Regions from separate parts of the Pseudarthrobacter sp. L1SW genome, predicted to be linked through region 3. Evidence: riboswitches for the same ligand, from Rfam matches in the RefSeq annotation. Region 3 holds a riboswitch; each other region holds the start of a gene.

Region 1 (4,437 bases), 140 kb from region 3:
GGCTGGGACCGCACAGCGGCCGTGGTGCTGGACGCCATCCGGAATTAGAGCCGCGTACGGTGCCCGGCGAAGAACTCACGCAGCAGTCCGGCGCATTCCGCCTCGCGCACGCCGGGGTAGACCTCAACCCAATGGTTCAGGCGGCGCTCGCGGAGCACGTCGAACACGGATCCGGCCGCCCCCGCCTTCTCATCCCACGCCCCGAAGACCACGCGGGGAATCCGGGCCAGGACAACGGCGCCGGCGCACATGGCACAGGGCTCAAGGGTTACCACCAGGGTGCAATCGGCAAGCCGCCAGCCGTCCCCGGTTCCGCCGTCGAGCAGTGAAAGCTGGCGCAGCCGGTCCGCCGCCTCGCGGATAGCAACCATTTCGGCATGGGCAGTGGGATCGCCCAGCTCCTCCCGCTGGTTCCGCCCGGAACCCAGCACGGCGCCGTCGGGACCCAGCACCACCGCACCAATCGGCACATCCTCCGTGGCGAGGGCGCGGCGGGCCTCAGCCAGGGCAAGGCCCATCCACGCGTCGAATTTTTTATCTGCGGAGACCATGGCTCAATGATAGTTTCGTGGGATAACCAAAGCCCGTGACGCCCAGCCGCCGGGAGGCACAGTGAGCACCGTCCGAGACCGCATGGACAAGTGGATCAAGCCCTACGCCGCCTTGTGGCTGACCATGATCATTGGGGGAACACTGGTGGTCGCCCTGGCCCTGCTCGGCGCCGAGGTGTACGCGAACGTGGTGGACGAGGAAGGGCTGGCGAGCCTCGATATTCCTGCACTGGAATACTCCCAATCGCTGCGGAACCCGGACGTGGATGCCTTCGCCACGGGCTTTACCAACGTGGGCGGCGGGATCGGGATGCCCATTCTTGCCAGCATCCTCACCGCGTGGCTGACATTCCTGAGCAGGACCTGGCGGCCCATCGTCCTGGTGGGCGGTGCTGCCCTCGTTTCCACAACGGCCACCACCCTGGGCAAGCGCCTGGTGGGCAGGGCGCGGCCGGACCATTCGGAGGCTGTGCCGCCCTATGAAACCACACCGTCCTTCCCCAGCGGACACACCCTGAACACAACGGTGGTGATCGGGGTCCTGGTCTACCTGATGTGCCTTCAGTTCCGGATCCTCTGGGCCAGGATCGCCGCGATCACGGCCGGCGCCATCTTTATCATCGCCATGGGCCTGAGCAGGGTTTTCCTGGGACACCACTGGCTGACCGATGTAATGGCCGGCTGGTTCCTTGGCCTCGCCTGGGTGTGCATGGTGATCCTGGCCCACCGGTTGTTCCACCTGATACGGCGCCGCGAGCACGCAGGCCCTGCGCCCACGTTTGAACGCCCCGTGGTGCGGGATGTAGTGGCCGACGCGGTGCACCATGACGGGCGGCACACCGACCGGGGCGAGGGTAATGCCGGGTGATAGTTTTGACCCATGCGCACTCTCGTTGTTGACCACCCGCTGGTCGCCCATAAGCTCACCGTCCTCCGGGACAAAAACACCCCGTCCCCGGTTTTCCGGCAGCTGACGGAGGAGCTGGTGACCCTCCTCGCCTACGAGGCCACCCGAGAGGTCCGCACCGAGCCCGTCACCATCGAAACCCCCGTCAGCACCACCGTGGGCACGGCGTTCACCAAACCCACTCCACTGGTGGTCCCCATCCTTCGTGCGGGACTGGGCATGCTGGAGGGCATGACCAAGCTGGTCCCAACCGCTGAAGTGGGCTTCCTGGGCATGGCCCGTGACGAGGAAACCCTGGACATCATCACCTACGCCGAGCGCCTCCCCGAGGATCTCACCGACCGGCAGATCTTCGTGCTGGATCCCATGCTTGCCACCGGCGGAACACTGCGCGAAGCCATCAAGTTCCTGTTCAAGCGCGGCGCCTCCGATGTCACGTGCATCTGCCTGCTCGCCGCGCCGGAAGGCCTGGCCAAGCTGGAGGAAGAACTCTCCGGCGCAAACGTCACTATTGTCCTGGCGTCCATCGACGAGAAGCTCAACGAAAAGTCCTACATCGTCCCCGGCCTCGGCGACGCCGGCGACCGGCTGTACGGCATCGCAGGCTAGGACTCAAGCCTTTCCCGCTTCCCAACACAAGGCTTAGCCTGTGCGCATGGACTGGAAACTGGAACTCGTTTTTGTGCCCGTGTCCGATGTGGACCGCGCCAAAGACTTCTACGTCAACAAAGTGGGCTTCAACGCAGATTTCGACGAGCGGCCCAGCGACTCCATCAGGTTCGTGCAGCTGACCCCGCCAGGGTCTGCCTGCTCCATCTGCATTGGGGAAGGGCTCACGGATGCGCCTCCCGGCACAGGCTCAAACCTGCAGCTCGTGGTCAATGACATCCAGGCCGCCCATGCGCAGCTGAAGGCCAACGGGGTGGAGGTCAGCGATGTGGACGTGCAGGACTGGGGCCATTTTGTGTACTTCGCCGACCCTGACGGGAACCGGTGGGCGGTCCAGTACATCCCGGGCCGGGACGTACTGGACCGCGAGGGGCAAGCTGCCTCGGTTTAGTACCAGTTATTGGCGTAGTGGAAGTTCAGTGCTCCACACGGGGACTGGTAGCGCTCCTGGATGTAGTCCAGGCCCCAGTTGATCTGCGTGCGGTAGTTGGTGAGGTAGTCGGCGCCGGCGCTGGCCATCTTCTCAGCCGGCAGGGACTGGACGATGCCGTAGGCGCCGCTGCTCGGGTTGGTGGCCGTGGTGGTCCAGTCCGATTCCTTGGTCCACAGGGTCTGCAGGCACTGCATCTGGTCTGGTGCCCAGCCATAGGAAGCCAGCTGACCGGCAGCGTACGCTTGGGCGCCTGCGGGATCGTTAACCGCGACGACGGGTGCGGGCTCGGGTGCCGGTTCGGGCGCCGGGGCAGGTGCCGGCTCGGGCGCAGGAGCTGGCGCGGGTTCCGCGGCCGGGGCTGGAGCCGGTTCGGCGGCCTGCGGGACAACGTTGATCGGCTCTGCCGGGGCGGCAGGCGCGGGGTTGGCACGGATTTCGCTCTGCTCCATGCTCAGCTTCGACTGGGCCTCCGAGGCCTGCGCTTCAGTGGCGGCCACGCGGGCGCTGGTGTCAGTGGCCTGGCCCGCGGCGCCGACTCCAACGAGGAGGGCGCAGGACGCTGCCAGGATCGCGGCGCGCTGGCCGAAGGACGGGATTTTGCCTGCTGCGCGCGGAGCGCTGGCGTCGGAGCCTGAAAGCGGGCGTGGTTTTACAAGGAACTTTGACATGATGGATCGCCTCTCACACCTGCGGAGTTAGCTGTCGGGTTCGGATGAGGGCATCCGGCCGCACGGATAAAACACGTGCAGGCTTAACCCCAAGGGCATTGAGTGCCCGGGACGGTGGGTCCCCCGCCTCTGCCGTTGCTCAAGAGGAATCCGGGAAGTGGCAGAGCTTGGCGTCAACCCGGGATATGCGGTCCGATCGCGGAACGCACCCTATCGACGGTACAGGAGTGCAGGACAAAAGTCACATTTTGGTAACGGGGATCACGACGAGGGCGCGTCGCCTTGCGCCATTCCGCGGAACAAGGGCAGCTGCAAGGTGAACTGCGTGTGGCCCGGTTGCGACGTTACCGTTACCCGTCCGCCGTGGGCCTCGACGATGGACTCGACGATGGACAACCCCAGGCCGCTGGTTCCCTCAGCGGCGAGGGCAACGTTGGCGGTGCCCGCGCGGGCCGCGTCTACGCGGGCAAACCGCGCGAAGACGTGGTCCACGAACTCAGGCGGAATGCCGCCGCCGTCGTCCGTTACCGTCACCACCGCGGCGCCCTCCGGCGTTTTCCCCACGCCCGTGACCACCGTGGTGCCGGGAGGGGTGTGCTTGCGGGCGTTGGAGAGCAGGTTCATCAACACCTGCCGCAGCTGGGATGGATCCCCCTTGACCACCACCGGCTCGTCGGGAAGCTCCAGGCGCCAGGTGTGCCCGGGAGCCATGACTTTTTCGTCGCTGACGCCTTCCACCACCAGCTGGGTCAGGTCCACCTCGCTGAGCTTCAGCGGCTGGCCTTCATCAAGCCGCGCGAGCAGCAGGAGATCCTCCACCAAGGCGGTCATCCGTTCCGACTGGCTTTGGACCCGCGCCAGCGACTTCTCCCCGTCCGCAGTAAGGTTTTCCGTCATCCTCATCAGCTCGGTGTAGCCGCGGATTGCGGTCAGCGGCGTGCGCAGCTCATGGGAAGCGTCAGCCACGAACTGCCGCACCTTGGTTTCGCTCTTCTGCCGCGCCTGCAACGCATTGGCAACGTTGTCCAGCATGAGGTTCAGTGCGTGCCCCACGCTGCCCACCTCAGTTCCGGGATTGGAGTTCGACGGCGGTACGCGTACAGCAAGTGCTACCTCACCGGCATCCAGCGGCAACTGTGAAACGCGCGTGGCCACCTCGGAGAGCTGCTCAAGGGGCTTCATAGTGCGGCGGATCAGGACCGTGCCCGC
Region 2 (4,437 bases), 1.4 Mb from region 3:
TGGCTACGGAGTGGTTCCACGCCGAGCACGGGGAGCCGTACCGCTCGCGGATGTAACCCAGGCCCCACTCGATCTGCGTACGGTAGCTGGTCAGCCAGTCACTGCCGGCGCTGGAGTATTTGCCCGGCGGCAGCGCCTGTGGAATGCCGTAGGCCCCGGAGTACGGGTTGGTGGCCGTGGTCAGCCAGTTCGATTCCTTGGTCCACAGCTGGGCAAGGCAGAGGAACTGGTCCGATCCCCAGCCGTAGGCCCCCAGCCTGCCCGAGGCGTAGCTCTTGGCGCCGGCAGGATCGTTGACCGCACCTGCAGGAGCAGAGGGAACGACGACGGCGGGCGGGCTGGGCGGTGCGGCGGGCGGCGGAGCGGGGGCAGGCGGGGCAGGATTCGCCGGCGCAGGGTTACCGGCTGGAGGGTTTGGGGGTGCCGGCTGGGCAGGAGCCGGACGCGCCGGAGCGGGAGCGGCGGAAGGTTGCACCTTTGCCGCCGCGGCGGCTGCGGCCGCCCGTCGTCGCACGTCTTCCTCGGCCGCCGCCCGCTTCGCGTCCTGCGCCGCCTGGTATGTGGCCAGCGCAGCCTGGCCGCGCCGGAATTCGGCCTCAACGGCCGCCGTCGTGCCCTTCAGGGACGCCAATTGCCCGGTCAGTTCCTCGCTGCGCTGCTGCTCCTCGGCAAGCTGGCGGGCCATGGCTTCCTGGGCCGAGCGGGCCGCCGCAAGCTTCTCCGCCGCCTCGCCGGCCAGCCGTTCACGCTCGGCCCGGGCGGCCTTCTCCTGGTCGGCCAAAGAAGCGGTGATCCTCCCCGCGGCGGCGGCCTTGTCCACAAGCCCCGCCGTTTTGCCGCCCACCAGCTGGACCAGATTGAGCCCGTGGACGTTGTTGTTCTCGATCGCGTCCAGCGCCACGAAGAACCCCATGTTCGTGCCGCCGGTCTTGTAGGACTGGACGGCCAAGGCTCCGATGTCCCTATTGTGGCGGACGAATTCGGCGTTGGCCTGCCCCGCCTGTTCCGCCAGGGCCCCTACCCTTGCGGTGGACGCTGCCAGGACGGCGTCAGCCGCTGCGGACTCGGCGGCGGACACTACGGCTGCGGTGCCCAACGCCTCCGACTGCGCCTGCAGCCCGTCCAAAAGGCCGGTGATCCTACCGATCTCCGCTGCCGTACCGGCCTCGGTCAGCTTGGCCCGCTGCACGTCCTCCCACGAGGGGTAATCACCAGGCGGAAGGCCTTCTGCCGCGCCGGCGGGAGGCAGCCAAACACTGCCGGCGAGGGCGGCAGCCAACAGTACCCCCGGCAGGACGTGCCGGGCATGTGTAACGAAACGCGACATAGTTCCGAAGCTTACCGGCCTCAACCTTCACTTTAAGGATGAGCGGCCTGCATCGTTATACAGCGGAGACACTCCCCCATTACATCCGAGCTGAGCGCCCGGGCCGGCCACGAAGGGAACCTCCAAAGGCGGTCCACGGCAAGGTCATCCGCCCCACGGTTTATGACTCTGTGACGATTCCATCTTCCTTCGCGTACCGCCCGCATCTTCCGAGGTCAGCGCAGGAGCAAGGAAGAGTCGATTCGATGGCGTAAACCGAGAGGACAGCCTCGCATGTTACCCAAATGTGACAATCGGAGCCGGGCCGGGTTATGGTCTTCAGGTGTCCCTCCCACGCGGGACATTCCCCTCAGCTTGCCGAGCCCTGCCGCTGACCCGGGAACCAATCGCTTTCCAGCTGGCAGGGACGGGGGAACCAAGTTTCCACGGCCTCTTTGAGGCCTTGGGGTTAAGTCGCTAGCGCCTCCGTTCCTTTTCGGAGTTGCTCCCGGCCGGGTATCTCCAACCCGAACCCGACAGCTCACCCCGCAGGCATGGGAGAGGCGATCTACTGTGTCAAAAAATTCCACCACCGCCCGTCACCGCGCGACTCCGGCCCGCTCCATCATCCTCGAAGGACTGGCCGTTTCGGCCAAGTCCCAAGCCAGGACCCTGGGCCGCCCGGCACTCGCCGTGGCAGCCGCATCCGGCATTGCCTTCGGCGTCGGCGCCCCGGCGCACGCCGGTGTGACCGGTCCGGACACCACCGAGACCACTAACGTCCAGGCCTCGGCCGCGCCGGCAGCAGCAGTTGCTGCCCCCGCCGCCGCAGCCGGTACCGTCCACACGGTTGTATCCGGGGACACACTCGGCGCCATCTCGGCCGCCTACGGCGTCACCCTCAACGATGTCCTGGCCGCCAACGGACTGGCCATTTCTGCGGTCATCTACCCCGGCGACCAGATCCAGATCCCGGCTGCAGGCTACGCCCCGGCGGCTCCGGCCGCCGCACCGGCACCGGCTCCGGTCCAGACCGCTGCTGCCACCGCACCGGCCAACACGGGGATGAACCTGTCCTACGCGTCCGCCAGCACCGGCACGGGCACCGGCGCAGCTATCCTGGCCAACGCCTACAGCCAGGTGGGCCAGATCCAGGACTGCACCGCCATGGTTGAAGAGGCCCTGCGTTCTGTTGGCAAGTCCGTAGGCGACCTGGCCCCCGGCCAGTTCTACCAGTACGGCTCCACCGTGGGCTCCCCCGCCCCCGGTGACCTGGTGATCACCGCCGGCCATGTGGGCGTCTACGCCGGTGACGGCCAGGTTGTCAGCGGCGGCGTAAACGGCAACCAGACCGCTGTGCACTCCATCAGCTGGCTGAGCGGCGCATCCTTTGTCCGCGTAGCGTAACCAGCGGCAGCGGCACGTCCTGCTAGTAGCGGCATGTCCTGCTAGTAGCGGCAGGCCCGCCGTGCACACAGGGGCGGCAGCCGGGTTTACCGGCTGCCGCCCCTGTCCATTTCCGGTGAGGCCTCCTGGGCGTCCTGTTGCCCCGCAGCCGCTAGGTGCCGCAGAAGGTCAGGTATTTGCCGAAGTCCTCGGGCGGTCCCTCCGTGTAGCGTTCCAGCCCCTCGCGCTCCCGGAACGGGGACCTGACAGCCTCAAGCATCCGGTTGAACGGGCCAAGATCCCCCTCGGTGGCGGCGGCCAGCGCTTCCTCCACCAGGTGGTTCCTGGGGATGTAGGCGGGGTTCACGCTGTCCATGAGTTCGGCGTCGGGCTTCAACGCGGTCCAGCGTTCAGCCCAGGCGTCGAAAGCCGCGAGGTCCAGCACCATACCGCGGACAGTCCTGGAATTGCCCCGGGCCGCTTGGCCAAGGTTCCGGAAGAACCGCGTGTAATCAACCGGCCCATCTTTCAGCAGGCCGATCACGCCGTCCACCAGGTCCGACGCCGCGTCCCCTTCGGGCGTCCCGGCCAAGCCTGCCGGCAATCCAATCTTTGCCTTCATGCCGTTGAACCAGGCATCGCTGTACTGGCCGCGGAATTTGCCCAGGGCCTCCACGGCGGGGCCGACAGCCTGTTCCTGGTCTTCGTTGAAGAGCGGCAGCATGGCCTCCGCGAGCCGGGCCAGGTTCCACTCAGCAACCACGGGCTGGTTCGCGTAGGCATAGCGGCCGCCCACATCGATGGAACTGTACACGGCGGCGGGATCAAATGCGTCCATAAAAGCGCAGGGCCCGTAGTCGATGGTTTCCCCGGAGATGGTCATGTTGTCCGTGTTCATGACCCCGTGGACAAAGCCCACCAGCATCCACTTGGCCACCAGGTCTGCCTGGGCAGCCACCACTGCCTCGAACAGTGCAAGATAGGGGTGTTCGGAGCGGGCTGCCCCAGGGTGGTGCCTGCTGATGGCATGGTCCGCCAAGCGGCGCAGCAGGTCCATGTTCTCGGTGGCCCGGGCGTATTGGAAGCTGCCTACCCGGAGGTGGCTGCTGGCCACCCGGGCCAGGACTGCACCGGGCAGCATCGTGTCCCGCCGCACCGGCCGTCCCGTGGCCACGACAGCGAGGGCGCGCGTGGTGGGAATGGCCAGGGCATGCATGGCCTCACTGACCAGGTACTCCCGCAGCATGGGCCCGATGACGGCACGGCCGTCACCCGCACGGGCAAAAGGTGTGCGGCCGGAACCCTTCAGGTGCACATCCCGCAGGCGCCCGCCGTCGCCAACAAGTTCGCCCAGCAGCAGCGCCCGGCCGTCGCCGAGCAGTGGCGAGTAGCCGCCGAACTGGTGCCCTGCGTATGCCTGCGCAACGGGGGTGGCGCCCGGCGGAACGTAGTTGCCCAGCAGGAGGCGCACACCTTCCGGCGTCCGCAGATAGTCGGGCGCCAGCCCCAGCTCCTCGGCCAGGGAGTCATTGAGGACCAGCAGCTCGGGATCCGGCGCTTCCTCCGCCTGCCACGGAACGGCCAGCTCGGTTAGTTCGCGGGCAAAACGGCCTTCGAAGGCGACAGTTGATTCTGCTGCAGCAGTCATGGGTTAACCCTATCTCCGCCGTCTGTCCGGCGGTGGACGGCAGAACCGGCGACGACGGACGCCGGCAGGCCAGGCACACGGGTGAGGGTGGGTTCCT
Region 3 (4,437 bases):
CAGCGCGGACTCCATGGAAGCAGCATTGGGTGACTGGCCCAAGCCGGAGGCAAGGCCGGCAGCGTAACCGGCAATGAAGGTAGTCAGCGGCGCCGCCGGACGTACCACCGCGTGGGCGGCCACACCAGCGAGGGCAAGGATGGCATTAACGTCCACCTGGACGTCCTCCAGTTCATAGGCCTGGAGCAGGGACCTGCACCACTCCTCCAGCGTTTCATCCTGGCTTTTCACGAACGTGCCTCCCTATTTAACTGCGGCTGCGCCGGCCCTTGGCCCTTGTCCTGGTTTCCGGCGACAATCCCTAGTGCGGCGGCATCATCCCAGGTATCCACGTCTGCCGTGGAACCTGCAGGGACGGTGACAGGCTGCACTTCCAGACTAGCAAGGAGGGAGCGCACCGAGCCGTTAATAAGGGCACCCCGGGACGAGAGCTCCGCTGCCGACCTTTTTAACGCTGCCGTGCGGTAAAAACCAGCAAGGGGCTGGAGCCGCCCGTCTTCCGAGCGGGCCACGGCGCCGTCTGCCTCCCCCAGCGCCACTGCAGCCGCCAGCGCCCCTATGGCGTCCCGGACCAGCGGCATGTCGCAGGCCAGCACCAGGGTGAACTCGGCCGCGCGCCCTTCCTGGGCGAGGGCCTCAAGCCCTGCGGAGATGGCCGCTGCCGGGCCTGCAAACTCGGGCTGTTCCCGGCAGAACAGCACCCCCGGAACAGTATGTCCGGGCCCCGGGCCCACCACCACCGTTCGCGAAGCACCTGCTGCAGCCGCCAGCGCGCGCTGGAGGAGCGTGTCCCGGCGGAAGACCAAATCCTGCTTCGGCACACCGTCGAGCCGGGAAGACCGGCCGCCGGCCAGGATCACCGCATCGAAGTCCAGCCGGTTCTGTTCCATTCCCCCAGCCTAGCCATCGTTGGCGCTGTCGGCGCGCCGGGGGCTGCGGTCAGGCTGCGCGCTCCGGCAGCAGGAACGGGTCCCAGGCGGGGGTGGGCTTCTCGAGTTCCTTGATCTGCCAGATGGTTCCGTGCGGTGGCTCCGGGACGAAACGCAGCTTCCAGCCCATTTCAGCCGGCGTATGGTCGCCCTTGACGTTGTTGCAGCGCAGGCAGGCCGCCACCAGGTTCTCCCAGGAGTCCTCGCCGCCCCGGGACTTGGGCTGGACGTGGTCGATGGTGTGGGCCGCCTTTCCGCAGTAGGCGCATCTGTGCCCGTCGCGTCTGAGCACTCCGCGGCGGCTGACTGCCGTGGCCTGGTTGTACCTCGGACGGATGTAGCGGTTCAGGAGGATCACGGACGGGCGGCCCAGGATTTCCTGCGGTCCCACCACGGGATCATCGCCTTCGGCAACCACACTGGCCTTGCCCGTGAGCACAAGCACCAGCGCCCGGCGGAAAGTGATCACCGCCAGGGGCTCATACCCAGCATTCAGAACGAGAGTGCGCATGCACGTACCTCTTCACGGCCGCACCCGTCCAGGGGCACGAGGGCCGGCTGCCCTCGGCATGTCCGGGCTATGGATCGACACCACAAGAGTAAACACAGAAGCGCGCTATCGGCTAATTCCTGTTCCGGAACTGTCGTGTCGGCCCAGCCGAGGGCCCCTGCAGAACGGCCGGAGCAGCGGCCCTAAGCAGCGGGCCCTTAAAGGGGAAAGGACCCCTGCCGTGGGGCAGGGGTCCTTTTGCGTCCCGGGTGGACAGCCGAATACCGGAATCAGTTCACGCGGATGAAGACGGGGCCGGAGCCGACGTTGGCGCTGAAGACCACCGTCTGGTTTCCGTTGTAGCCGCCGTGGACGGCCTGGCCGTTGCCCGCGTAGACAGCGATGTGCGCCATGCCGGCGCCTCCGTCTGCGTAGTAGATCAGGTCGCCCGGCTGGGCCTCTGCTGCACTGACCGTGCGGCCCAGGGAGAGGTAGCCTGCAGGCCAGTCGTGGAAGTTGATCCCCACTGCTGCCAGGGAGTTCGTGACCAGCATGGTGCAGTCCTGCATAACACCCAGCTGGGCGTAGGCAGCGGACAGGATGGCTGCGCCCTTGCCGCTGGCGGAAGCGGTAGGAGCGGCTGCGGGGGCCGAAGCCGTGGAAACCTTGGCGGTGACCTTGGGAGCAGCAGCAGGCTGGGCGGCGGGAGCCGGCTCGGCCTCCTGGACCTCAACAGGGGCAGGCTCTTCGATGACCGGGGCCGGCGTGGTGGTGACGGCGGGCTTCTCGAAGGTGATGGCGATGGTGGAAGCAGCAGAGATGGGTGCCTCGACGGCGGATTCAACTTCCAGGGTGGAAGGAGCGGAATCGCGCTGGACGTTGGAGTCGGCAGCGTTTGCCGCAATGCCGCTGGTCAGCACCAGGCCGGAAGCAGCGGCGATGACCGCCGCCTGGCGGCCTACGCCACCGGCGTTCTCGCCGACAGCCTTGGCGATGATGGCGATTGAGTTGGTTTTGGTGACCTCGGCGCGATGCCGTGCGGTAGCACGAGTAGTCATCAGTTCTCTCTTTCGTTTTCCTCAGGGCCGTTGTGGGCACCAAGGGATGTGGACGCGCCGGCATCTTGGGGGTACGCCGGCACGCCCCGAACGGGGATGTGGTGTTAGCGGGAAGTGTGGAGCAAAGAAATAGTTCCTGGACCCGAGGGTCCAAGAACTATTTGCTGACGGTGAAGAACGAGGAGCTGCCGGTCGCAGCTACGGCGTGGAGCAGCGTGCCCTGGGAGGGGTTGAGTGCGCTGATCATCATGCCGTTGCCGACGTAGATGCCTACGTGCGCTCCGCCGTTCTGCATGACCAGGTCGCCGGCCTGCGGGGTGGAGGTGGGCGTCATGGCGGTCCAGGCGTTGACCCGGGGGATGCTGATGCCGGCCTGGGCGTAAACCCACTGGGTGAAGCCCGAGCAGTCCCACCCGGTGACAGGGCTGGTGCCGCCCCAGACGTACGGGCTGCCGATGCCGGTGTAGGCGATGCCAGCGATGCCCGAGGTGGAAGCGGAAGAGACAGTCTTGGCCAGCTTGTCCGCTGCGGATTCCGTAGTGCCCGCGGTGGAGGCCGCGCCGGTTTCCGTGGCGGTGGACTGCGCCCGCACCGGCGCCGGCTTCGGCGCGGCCGTGGTCTTGACGACCGGGCGTTCGAAGGAAACGGTAGCCGTGGGTGCTGCGGTGACTGCCAGGGCAGCCTGTGCGGAACCGGACTCCGTGGAAGCGGAAACACCAGCGGTGGTGTCCGCTGCGTTGGCGGGCAGGCCCATGCTGAGGATAAGACCGGAAGCTGCGGCGATAACGGCAGCCTGGCGACCTACTGTCCCGGCATTGGCACTAACAGCCTTGGACATGCCGTCCAAGGGGTTGGTACGAACCGTTTGCGCACGGTGGCGCGCAGAATTATTGCGTGAAGACACGAAGGTAGCCTCTCCCAATGCCTGCGAGGTGAGCTGTCGGATTCGGATGGGAGTCACCCGGCCGCGCTGCTTCCAAGGAAACTTTGCGACTTAACCCCAAGGTCTTAGCCAAAGCCAAGACCAAAATTGGTTCCCCCGCCCCTGCCAGACGATGAAATGCGAACGGACCTTGAGCGGTGGCAGAGTTAGGCAATCCGCACAAGAGCGTCAACTTCGGAAAAGTTGACGCGAGTTAGACGGTACAGCAGTTTTGAGTGAATGTCACATTCAGGTCACGGCATGTCACGACGATCTGATAGTTCACCGTCATTTGACTAGAGCCAGCCGGTGGGATCGACTACTTCACCGTTGACCTGCACCTCGAAGTGGAGGTGGCAGCCAGTGGAGGCGCCCGTGGTCCCGCTGAGGGCAACAACGTCCCCGCGGGAGACCGTCTGCCCTTCCTTCACGCTGAAGGAGGAGAGGTGGTTGTACGTGGTTTCCAGTCCGTTGCCATGATCCACCACAACGCGGTTTCCGCCGCCGAACTGGTGCCAGCCCACGAAGGTCACCGTGCCGGTGGCGGCAGCGAGGACGGACGTGCCGCACTGGGCCACGTAGTCCTGGCCGCGGTGGAAGTCGCCTGAGCCGCCAGTAATGGGGCTGACGCGGTAGCCGAAGGGGGATGCCGTGGTCAGTGTGGCCAGCGGCGCGCCGAGGCTTCCGGCCGAGGCGGCCCGTGACACAGAGCCGGCGGACTGGGCACTGAGCAGCTGCTTGAGCTTGCCGTCCGGATCCGCCTGGGTGACGACGGCCGAGCGGCTGAAATCGATCTGGGCGCCGGCCTCCGCTGAGATCTGGGGCTGCGGAGTGACGGCTGAAGCTGCGACCGGCGTGACACCGGGAGCGTTGTTTGCCATCACGGGACTGGTGGCCGGCACTGTCACGGTCAATACCAGGCCTGTGGCGGCGAGTGCGATTCCGGCCTTTTGGCCGATCCCGCTGGCTGCCGCGAACTCGGTGACCTGGCGGAAGGGACCACGACGGCGGCGCGCATCACGGTGCGGATCGCGGGGG

Evidence for each region. Region 3 has a riboswitch for cyclic di-AMP ahead of KTR40_RS03935 (C40 family peptidase). Riboswitches for the same ligand answer to the same signal wherever they lie in the genome.
Region 1: linked by a shared signal. The riboswitch ahead of KTR40_RS03350 (hypothetical protein) and the one ahead of KTR40_RS03935 (C40 family peptidase) in region 3 are both predicted to bind cyclic di-AMP.
Region 2: linked by a shared signal. The riboswitch ahead of KTR40_RS10125 (LysM peptidoglycan-binding domain-containing protein) and the one ahead of KTR40_RS03935 (C40 family peptidase) in region 3 are both predicted to bind cyclic di-AMP.

Annotation. Positions count from the first base shown of each region.
Region 1 is NZ_CP078079.1:691,289-695,725, forward strand. Features, by position in the region: gene KTR40_RS03325 (glycosyltransferase family 4 protein) at 1-48, shown strand, start outside; gene KTR40_RS03330 (nucleoside deaminase) at 45-551, opposite strand; gene KTR40_RS03335 (phosphatase PAP2 family protein) at 634-1,419, shown strand; gene upp (uracil phosphoribosyltransferase) at 1,432-2,067, shown strand; gene KTR40_RS03345 (glyoxalase superfamily protein) at 2,114-2,518, shown strand; gene KTR40_RS03350 (hypothetical protein) at 2,515-3,228, opposite strand; cyclic di-AMP (ydaO/yuaA leader) riboswitch at 3,234-3,394, opposite strand; gene KTR40_RS03355 (HAMP domain-containing sensor histidine kinase) at 3,490-4,437, opposite strand, start outside.
Region 2 is NZ_CP078079.1:2,207,736-2,212,172, forward strand. Features, by position in the region: gene KTR40_RS10120 (lytic transglycosylase domain-containing protein) at 1-1,327, opposite strand, end outside; cyclic di-AMP (ydaO/yuaA leader) riboswitch at 1,683-1,876, shown strand; gene KTR40_RS10125 (LysM peptidoglycan-binding domain-containing protein) at 1,880-2,713, shown strand; gene KTR40_RS10130 (YdiU family protein) at 2,865-4,340, opposite strand; gene KTR40_RS10135 (hypothetical protein) at 4,337-4,437, opposite strand, start outside.
Region 3 is NZ_CP078079.1:830,226-834,662, reverse strand. Features, by position in the region: gene KTR40_RS03955 (DUF6457 domain-containing protein) at 1-231, opposite strand, end outside; gene KTR40_RS03950 (molybdenum cofactor guanylyltransferase) at 228-890, opposite strand; gene KTR40_RS03945 (HNH endonuclease) at 940-1,440, opposite strand; gene KTR40_RS03940 (NlpC/P60 family protein) at 1,710-2,477, opposite strand; gene KTR40_RS03935 (C40 family peptidase) at 2,635-3,315, opposite strand; cyclic di-AMP (ydaO/yuaA leader) riboswitch at 3,386-3,583, opposite strand; gene KTR40_RS03930 (M23 family metallopeptidase) at 3,696-4,437, opposite strand, start outside.